DNA from 4 places in the Arthrobacter sp. NamB2 genome. Region 3 is predicted to be linked to each of the others. Evidence: riboswitches for the same ligand, from Rfam matches in the RefSeq annotation. Region 3 holds a riboswitch; each other region holds the start of a gene.
The links. A riboswitch is a leader RNA that binds a small molecule or an ion and turns the genes downstream of it on or off. The one in region 3 is predicted to bind cyclic di-AMP.

Region 1 (2,192 bases), on a different contig from region 3:
TCCGCAGACGGCGGCAGCGGAGCGTTACGAGATGCTCAACTATGCGGTGGATCAGCTCAAGGCCCTGCCCAATACCACGGTGTATCTGGACGGGACGCACAGCGCGTGGCTGGGCACCGGGGAGATCTCGAGCCGGCTCGTGAGGGCCGGCGTGCAGAAGGCCGACGGCTTCTTCCTCAACGTCTCCAACTACGAGCTCACAGAGCGGCAGCTGAAGTTCGGCAGCTGGGTATCGAAGTGCATCTACTACGCCACCGAGATCAATCCGGGCGCCTACGGCTCCTGTGGCAGCCAGTACCACCCGGCGTCACCCGCCGACTTCTCCACGTGGGGGCTGACGGACGCCTGGTACGCGCAGAACGTCGACGCAGCCCCGAACGCGCCGTCGAACGATGACCTCGCACACTTCGTCATCGACACGAGCCGCAACGGAAAGGGTCCCTGGGTTCCGACGGCGGCATACCCGGACCCCCAGGTCTGGTGCAACCCGCCGAGCCGCGGGCTGGGCTACCTGCCCACGTCAGATACCGGCAATCCCCTGGCCGATGCCTTCCTGTGGATCAAGGTGCCGGGTGAGTCCGACGGCGAGTGCAGCCGCGGGCTGACGGACAACGGGGGAGTGGATCCCGAGTGGGGCCGCGTGGATCCCGCCGCCGGAGCCTGGTTCCCAGAGCAGGCACTCGACCTCATCAGGAACGCCAGCGCGCCGGTTCGACCGTAGTACAACGCGCGTGCGCGGCCCGGTTCGGCCGCGCACGCGCCCCTGCGCCTAGGGTGGAGCAATGGAGAGCTGGAAGTCGGCGCAGCGTGTTCAGGAGCGGAGGCTCTGGAGCACCCTGTCCGCGGTCGGTGCGGTACTGACATTGACCCTCGTCAGCAGCATCCTTCTCGTGGCAACCAGCGGGGGCTCGCACGTGACCGGTTGGTTCTACTTCCAGCAAGCCGCGCTGCTCGCACTCAGTGTGGCTGGCACTGTCGCCGCACTCCGGCGCTGGCACGCGACCCGCGTGCGTGGGTAGGGTAAGCGCCGTTACACAAATGTGACAAACCGGACGAGCGCTGGCTATCGTCGTCGGGTGCCTCCGTCCATGGGAGGCGCTCCTGGTCGGATTGCCGAGCCCTGCCGCCGACCGGGGTCGTTCGCAATCACGAAGGCGGGGACGGGGGAACCACAGTTCCATCGGGCGCGCAGGTTCACCTGCCGACGTCCTTGGGGTTAAGCCGCAGCACCATCGCCCACGAGGCGGGGGCGCGGCCGGGTGACTCCCATCCGAACCCGACAGCTCACCCCGTAGGCATGGGAGAGGTATAGATCCATGTCACGAAACACCCCGGCACGCCACCGTGCTGCCACCGACGGCAATCTCGCTCTGCAGAGCCTGTCCCGCGCAGTGAAGGGCCGCGCCACCGCCGTCGGCCGTCCCGTCGCCATCGTTGCCGTCACGTCGGGCCTCGCGCTCACCGCCGTCGGCACGGCACACGCGGGTTCCACCACGGAACAGGGCACGACGTCGGCATCGGCAGCAGTCGCTGCCCCTGTTGTTCCCGCCCCTGCTGTTCCCACCGCAGTCGCTCCCGCCGCCGCGGCTGTCGCAGCGGCCGGTGGAACGCACACCGTCGTCCCGGGCGACACCCTGGGAGGCATCTCCGCCAGCTACGGCGTGGACCTGGTGGCCGTTCTTTCGGTCAACAGCCTCTCCGTGGCGTCGATCATCTTCCCCGGCGACAGCATCACCATCCCCGCCGGCGATGCAGTCCAGGCCCCCACCCAGTCCGTGACGATTGCTGCGGTCCCAACCGCCGCCGTCGCTCCCGCTGCCGAGATCGCTCCGGCGCAGCAGGCTGCAGCCGTTGCCGCGGCGCCTGCCGTGTCCACCGCCGCCGGGTCCGGAATGTACCTCGCCTCGGCTGACGTCACCCCGGTGGCCTCGACCAGCGGTGTCGCAGGGACCCTCGTGGCATCCGCGCAGTCGCAGCTCGCGGCCGGTGCCGTCCAGGACTGCACCGTGCTCGTCGAGAAGGCGCTGCGCGCCGCCGGTATCTCCGTCGGAGACCTCGGCCCCTCGCAGTTCTTCCAGTTCGGCGCAACGGTGGCCACCCCCGCTCCTGGCGACATCGTCATCACGGGCGGCCACGTAGCCATCTACGTCGGCGGTGGCCAGGTCATCAGCAGTGGCATGAACGGGTCGAAC
Region 2 (2,192 bases), on a different contig from region 3:
CCAGCTGATCGACTGAGGGTGTGGCCCTCATTCTGCCCCAGCGGAGGGATGCCCTCCATTTGTTAACACCGTTCGTGGGCATCATCACCGGCGCCGCCCCACGTCGCCGATCGGTTTTCCAGCCTTCTCCCGCCATGGGTTAACCTTGGGAGGCGTGGGGCGGAACAGGCTGTGGCGGCCGTGCAACCCCTCATCGGCGTGAGGCATTCCCGCCGAGCACCCGCACCGCACCAAGGAGCTGACCCGCATGACGGACCTCATCGACACCACCGAGATGTACCTGCGGACAATCCTTGAACTCGAGGAGGAGAACATCGTCGCTCTCCGCGCGAGGATCGCGGAGCGGTTGCGTCATTCCGGCCCCACGGTCTCCCAGACCATCGGCCGGATGGAACGCGACGGACTCGTCGTCGTCTCGGGCGACCGGCACCTCGAACTCACAGAGCTCGGTCGTCATCGTGCCACAGGCGTCATGAGGAAGCACCGCCTCGCCGAGCGCCTGCTGAGCGACGTCATCGGGCTCGATTGGGCCTACGTCCACGACGAGGCCTGCCGTTGGGAGCACGTGATGAGCGAGCGCGTGGAGCGCAGGCTGTACGAGCTGCTGGGCAAGCCCTCGGAGTCGCCGTACGGCAACCCAATTCCCGGCCTGGAGGCGATCGGCGGCGTCCAGTCGGAGCTGTTCACGGATGGTGTGGTGACCCTGCTCTCGGCGATGGCGACGTACTCCCCGGACAAGCAGGTGACACTGATCCGGCTGGCCGAACCGATCCAGGTGGATCCCGAGCTGCTCACGCAGCTCGACGAGGGCGGGTTGCGTCCGGGAGCCCACCTCACCCTGGAGTCCGTGGGAGGGTACGTGTCCGTGCGCGTTCCAGGCGTGGAGGGCGCCCTCGAACTGCCGCCCGAGGTCGCCTCGCACGTCTTCGTGTCCGTCGCCGCCTGACGCTCCGCCACAGCCGTCGTCACCAAGAACATACCGTTCCGTGATCTGAACGTGACATACCCGCGTATCTGTTGTAGCCTTCATCTCGTGCCAAATTCGCTCTAGATCCGGCACCCTCGTGCAAATCGCCTAGCTCTGCCATTGCCCGAGGTCCGTTCGCACCATCGCATGGCAGAGGCGGGGGAACCAATTTTTGGGTTTCGTCACAGAAATCCTTGGGGTTAAGTCGCTGTTTGCGCAGCGGCCGGGTGACTCCCATCCGAATCCGACAGCTCACCTCGCAGGCGTTGGGAGAGGTAATCCAACGTGTCCAATAGCTCTTCGCTGGGCCGCCACCGCGCGCCCCAGACCACCAGCCCCCTGACTGCTCTTTCCACCGCTGTTGCGTCGAACGCCGGATCGGTGGGCCGCCAGGCAGCCGTCATCGTCGCCGCTTCGGGCCTGGTGCTCACCGCAGGCCTCCCGGCCCATGGAGCCACCACGGCCGAGCGTGAGGTGCAGTCCTCGACCGCCCTGACCGTCAGCCGCGTCGTCGCCGCCGAGGTCAGCGTCCCGGCCACCGCGAAGGTCTCCTTCGACCGCGTAGCCGTCGAGGTGACGCCGGCCCCCGAGGCGGTTGTGGAAGCTCCCGTCGTCGAGGCCGAGCCCGTCGTCGTCGAAGCCGCCGCCCCGGTCGCACTGCCCCAGGCCGCACCGGTAGCGGCCGCGCCGGTCGCAGCCCCCGTCGCAGCAGCACCTGTCGCCGCACAAGCTGCTCCCGCTCCTGTCGCCGCGCAGGCCGCACCCGCTCCCGTCCAGTCCTCCGGCGTCGCTGCCGGACTGGTCGCCTCCGCCTACGCCCAGATCGGCGTTGCGCAGGACTGCACCGCCATGGTCGAGAAGGCGCTGCGCTCGGTCGGCAAGTCCGTCGGCGACCTCGCGCCGGGACAGTTCTACCAGTTCGGCGACGTCGTCGGAACGCCCGCTGCGGGCGACCTCGTGATCACCGGCGGCCACGTAGCGATCTACGTCGGCAACGGCCAGGTCATCAGCGGTGGCCTCAACGGCATGAACACCGGCCTGCACAGCCTGTCAGACCTCCCCGGCGCCAGCTTCGTCCGCGTCCGCTAGAACCCCCCCCACACTCGGAGTATCCCCCCATGTCTTCACGCGTCACGATCGCACGCCACCGAGGAGAAGCGCAGAACGCTGCCGGCTTCTCCGCTCTCGCAAAGTCCGTCACGACCAACGCCGGGGGGATGGGCCG
Region 3 (2,192 bases):
CTCGAGGCGCTCCCCGAGGACATGAGCGGGCAGGCGTTCCTCGAGGTCCCGGACGAGCGGGACATCCAGAGCATCGAGACCCGGTCCTCGGTCGCCATCACCTGGCTTCCGCGCAGGGGTCTCCCGCACGGTGAGCTGCTGGAGACAGCGGTTCGCGACGCCGTGCGCGTACCCGGCTGGGTGTCCCTCGCCGGCTCCGCCGACGCCGTCAGTGGCGGTACCGAACCCGAGTACGTCGATGTCGACAGAACCATCCTCTGGGAGACCCCGCAACTGCTCGAGACTGCGATCGTGAGGTCGACGGTCAATCCCGAGCGCCCGTCGGGCACCCAACCGTTCTACGCCTGGATCGCGGGGGAGGCAGCGGTGGTGCGGGGACTGCGCCGCTATCTGGTGCGCGATGTGGGCGTCGACCGGAAACAGGTTGCGTTCATGGGGTACTGGCGCAAAGGGCGCGCCGAGTTGTCCTGATGCCGCCGATCGGTTCCCGAGGCGCAGGTTCTCCGGGGGAATTGCGCAGGTTCCCGTGAGCGGAAAGCAGTATTGCACGAAAGATCCACAGGATGGATAACGGAATTGTAACTGCGCGTTCCGTGCCCTAAGGTTTGAGCAGTCGAAGCACGTTCTATTGTGATCCAGGTCCGCACGCCTAACCCTGTCAGCGGACCGCATGAACAACCTGTGACAGGGGTGGAGGATCCACATTCCGGCGGTGCGAGCCGCCTTGGGGTGAAGCCCTCTACGCATTGCTAATCAGCACGGCCCCACCTGCGGTTCCACCGCGTCCGGGGCTGCGCCGAGGGGGCCGAGTCAACTCTTGCTCGAATCCGACAGCTAACTTCGCCGGCGTCCTGAGAGAGGTATGCAGTTGACCCAGACGGTTACGTCCGGGCGCCGTCGCGCGTCCGACGATCGGGCGCACCACCAGTCGGTTCCGCACAGCTTTGCCCCCGCCCTCCCGAGCCGCCGGTCGCTCCGCGTCGGGACGTACGAGGCCCGACCTGCCGTCAGGACCCCCGCGGCCCGCGTGGCCCCCGCCGACACGCGCGCCACGATCGTGACCCATGCTGCGCCCGGCATCGAAGCCGCGCCCGCTTCCGTTGCTGCCCACGTTGCCGTTGCTGAGCCCGTTGCCGTTGCTGCGCCTGCTCCCGTCGCGGCCGTTACCGCCCGCGTGGCCGTTCCAGGCCTCCCGACGGCTCCTGCTCGCGCGCCCATGGCTGCCTCCTCCGCCGGTGGCGCGGCCCCCACCCGCGCCGGTCGACGGGCCGCGACTCCGGCTGGTCCTCCTGCGGCATCCGCCGTCGAAGCCTCGAGCCGGGTTGCAGCACCACGACCGCCCGTGTCGGTTCCGCCCGTCACCGTGCGTGCCCTTCCGGTGCCCGCCCCCTCCGAGCGCCTGCTCAGCCGCCGGGAGATCCGTGAACAGGAGAGGGCCGCGCGCGAGGCAGCCGAAGCCGTGCTCCTGCACTCCGAGAGCCTGGCGTCCGAACGGGTCGAGGTCGCCGTCGTAGAGCCGAGGCGCCCACCGGTCGAGGTTTCAGCCACCGAACCCACACCGGCACCACGGGCGGACGACGTCGACGGCGCTGTCCCGGCGACGCGCCGGAGCGCCCGCCAGCCCTCTGCCGCCGTGCGCCCGCACCAGGGCACACGGCGACGCGCGGCAGTCCGCCCGACGGCAGTCCGCCGCGCCGCAGCCCGCACCACGCCGCTCACACGACTGCGGGACAACGCCGCGACCGCCGGCATCGTCCTCGCTTCCGCCGGTCTGGTCATGGGTGCCGTGGCTCCCTCGACGACGGCCGCGGCCACGGGCAGCAGTGCCACGGCCGCGGAAGCGCCCAGCGTTGCACTGGCCCCGGGTGTCGCTCCTGCTGTCACTGCGCCTGCCGAGGCGTCGGTGACGTTCGGCCTGGAGAGTGCAGGCCCGGCGACCGAGGGCATCGCTCCGAGCATCGCCAGCGCGAGGGCCCTCTCGAGCTCGCTGACCCCGGCAGCGAAGGAACGCAAGGCGTTCGACGTTCCCGTGGCCAATCCCGTCGTGGCTTCGACCTTCGGATACCGGGTCAACCCCATGGGTGGCTACGGCTCGGAACTCCATACCGGCCTGGACTACGCCAGCGCGTGCGGTACGCCCGTCATGGCAGCCGATGCGGGAACCGTCATCGACTCCGGCTGGCATGCCTACG
Region 4 (2,192 bases), on a different contig from region 3:
GTGTAGTACCCGTCGACCGCCATGACGTTGACGGAGTGGATCTGCGTGCCCTGCGAAGGGTTCAGCGCACTGATCATCTGACCGTTACCGAGGTAGATACCGACGTGGCCGCCGCCGTTCTGGCTCACGAGGTCACCCGGCTGCGGGTTGCTGGTGGGCCTCAGGGAGGCGAACTGCGACCACGTGGTGCGGGGCAGGTTGATGCCGTGCTGGGCGTAGACCCACTGCACGAAGCCCGAGCAGTCCCAGGCACCGTAGGAGGTACCGCCGTAGACGTATCCCGAACCTTCGCCCTGCAGCGCAGTCGCGACGATACCGCTGACGGGTCCCCTCGACGCTGCGGACTGCGTGCTGAGGCCCGTGGAGTTTCCTGCAGTTGCGGGAGCAACGACGGCTGCCGACTGCACCGAGTACTGCTGCGGAGCAGCGGAACCACCGAGTGAGATGGACTGGCCGGGGTAGATGATGGAGCTGTACCCAAGCCCGTTGGCCGTGAACAGCGCTTCGAGGCTCAGGCCGTGGGCCGCTGCGATGCTTCCCAGCGTGTCGCCCGCCTGCACCGTGTAGCTGGCCGTCGCAGTCGTGCTGACCGCTGCCTGCTGGGTACTCACGGATTCGAGGCTGACCTCGCCTGCTGCGGCATTCGCCGGGAGCGCTGCGCCGAACATGATGCCCGAAGCGACGGCGACGACGCCGGCGGGCTTGCCTGCGACGGACGCGGTTGCCGTGACGGCACGCGACGCCGTGACGAGGGGGTTGACGCGCGTGGGGACTGCCCGGTGGCGCGCGATATGGCTCTTCTTGGACATGCTGTTGCCTTTCCCAATGCCTGCGAAGTTAGCTGTCGGGTTCGGATGGGACATCCGGACGCCTTGCCTGCAGACCACCGCCCCAAAGCTGGTCTACGCGCGTCTTTACCCCTAGGACTCGTGGAACGAGCCCGCTATCGGTTCCCCCGCCCCTGTCGAACGTGGTGTGCGAACGGTCCATCCTCATCGACAGGGTTAGGCAGAGTGAGGGTGGGCGCCCTTCCGTTGTGGAACGAGCGCGCCCTCAACGGTACGCGCCGTCCGAGCTATTGTCACGTTTGGGTTACGAGGCGCTGATCACTCGGGCGGCAATGGTGCGCCGTCGCCTACATCCTGGCGTTGCGCGGCCTGGGCTGGCAGAACGGGCACAGGAACGAGGAACGGTTCATGAAGGACTCCCTACGCATGGCCGTCTGCCTGCCCTCGTCCAGGCACCGGCGGCAGTAATGCCCCGCGCGCCCATAGGCTTCGAGCTCACGCGCGAAGTATCCCGACGCTCCGTTGACGTTCACGTACAGCGAGTCGAAACTGGTGCCACCCGCGTCGAGGGCACGCTCCATGACAGCCGTCACGGCATCGATGATCCTGACGGTGTCGGGTCGGCGCATCGTGTCGGTGGGACGGGCATAGTGCATCTTCGCGAGCCAGAGCGCCTCGTCCGCGTAGATGTTGCCGATCCCCGAGATGAGGCCCTGGTCGAGGAGGGCGCGCTTGAGTCCCGTCCGGCGCTCCCGCAACCGCCGGTGGAAGCTCTCGACGGAGAACGCGGGATCGAGCGGATCCCTCGCGATGTGCGCAGCCTGGCGCGGTATCAGCGCCAGGTTCTCCACTCCGAGTCCACCGGGTTGTCCATCGGCGGTCGGTTCGAGGTCGGTGACGAACATGCCGCCGAAGATCCGCTGATCGACGAACCGCAGCTCGGTCGGCAGCCGTCCACCCTCCTCGTCGAAGGCGGCGGAGAGCCTGAGGCGGACCTTGAGGTGCTTCTCCGTCGGGGCGTCCGGTTCTTCGATGAGCAGTTGTCCGCTCATGCCGAGATGGGACATCAGCGCGTCCCGCGGCTGGGGGTGCGGCCGGGTCGGGTCCTCGAGCGTCATCCAGAGGAATTTCCCCCGGCGCACCACGTCGCGAATGCGGGCGCCCGTCAGGTTGCCCACGAAATCCTCGGCGCCGAGGACGTGCCTCCGCAGGGACCGGGGATCGAGCACGTCCACCGCCTCGATGCTGCGGCCCGCGGCCCAACGGACCAGTCCGCGTCGGACCACCTCGACCTCGGGCAGCTCGGGCACTCAGGCCCTGTCTGCCTGCTGGGCTCCGGCTCCGGCCGGCTCGCCGTCCGCCTGCTGGGCCCCGGCCGGATCACCGCCGACCGGAGTCGCCGGA

Region 1: it holds a riboswitch for cyclic di-AMP, as region 3 does, so the genes downstream of both, FDK12_RS11525 (LysM peptidoglycan-binding domain-containing protein) here and FDK12_RS06425 (M23 family metallopeptidase) in region 3, are expected to answer to the same signal.
Region 2: it holds a riboswitch for cyclic di-AMP, as region 3 does, so the genes downstream of both, FDK12_RS08500 (NlpC/P60 family protein) here and FDK12_RS06425 (M23 family metallopeptidase) in region 3, are expected to answer to the same signal.
Region 4: it holds a riboswitch for cyclic di-AMP, as region 3 does, so the genes downstream of both, FDK12_RS03150 (C40 family peptidase) here and FDK12_RS06425 (M23 family metallopeptidase) in region 3, are expected to answer to the same signal.

Annotation. Positions count from the first base shown of each region.
Region 1 covers NZ_SZWI01000006.1:84,146-86,337, forward strand. The annotation lists gene FDK12_RS11515 (glycoside hydrolase family 6 protein) at 1-721, shown strand, start outside; gene FDK12_RS11520 (hypothetical protein) at 783-1,019, shown strand; cyclic di-AMP (ydaO/yuaA leader) riboswitch at 1,102-1,313, shown strand; gene FDK12_RS11525 (LysM peptidoglycan-binding domain-containing protein) at 1,317-2,192, shown strand, end outside.
Region 2 covers NZ_SZWI01000003.1:441,456-443,647, reverse strand. The annotation lists gene FDK12_RS08505 (metal-dependent transcriptional regulator) at 248-946, shown strand; cyclic di-AMP (ydaO/yuaA leader) riboswitch at 1,063-1,247, shown strand; gene FDK12_RS08500 (NlpC/P60 family protein) at 1,253-2,056, shown strand; gene FDK12_RS08495 (NlpC/P60 family protein) at 2,086-2,192, shown strand, end outside.
Region 3 covers NZ_SZWI01000002.1:570,511-572,702, forward strand. The annotation lists gene FDK12_RS06420 (siderophore-interacting protein) at 1-471, shown strand, start outside; cyclic di-AMP (ydaO/yuaA leader) riboswitch at 637-865, shown strand; gene FDK12_RS06425 (M23 family metallopeptidase) at 869-2,192, shown strand, end outside.
Region 4 covers NZ_SZWI01000001.1:688,720-690,911, reverse strand. The annotation lists gene FDK12_RS03150 (C40 family peptidase) at 1-809, opposite strand, end outside; cyclic di-AMP (ydaO/yuaA leader) riboswitch at 812-1,021, opposite strand; gene mutM (bifunctional DNA-formamidopyrimidine glycosylase/DNA-(apurinic or apyrimidinic site) lyase) at 1,136-2,098, opposite strand; gene rnc (ribonuclease III) at 2,099-2,192, opposite strand, start outside.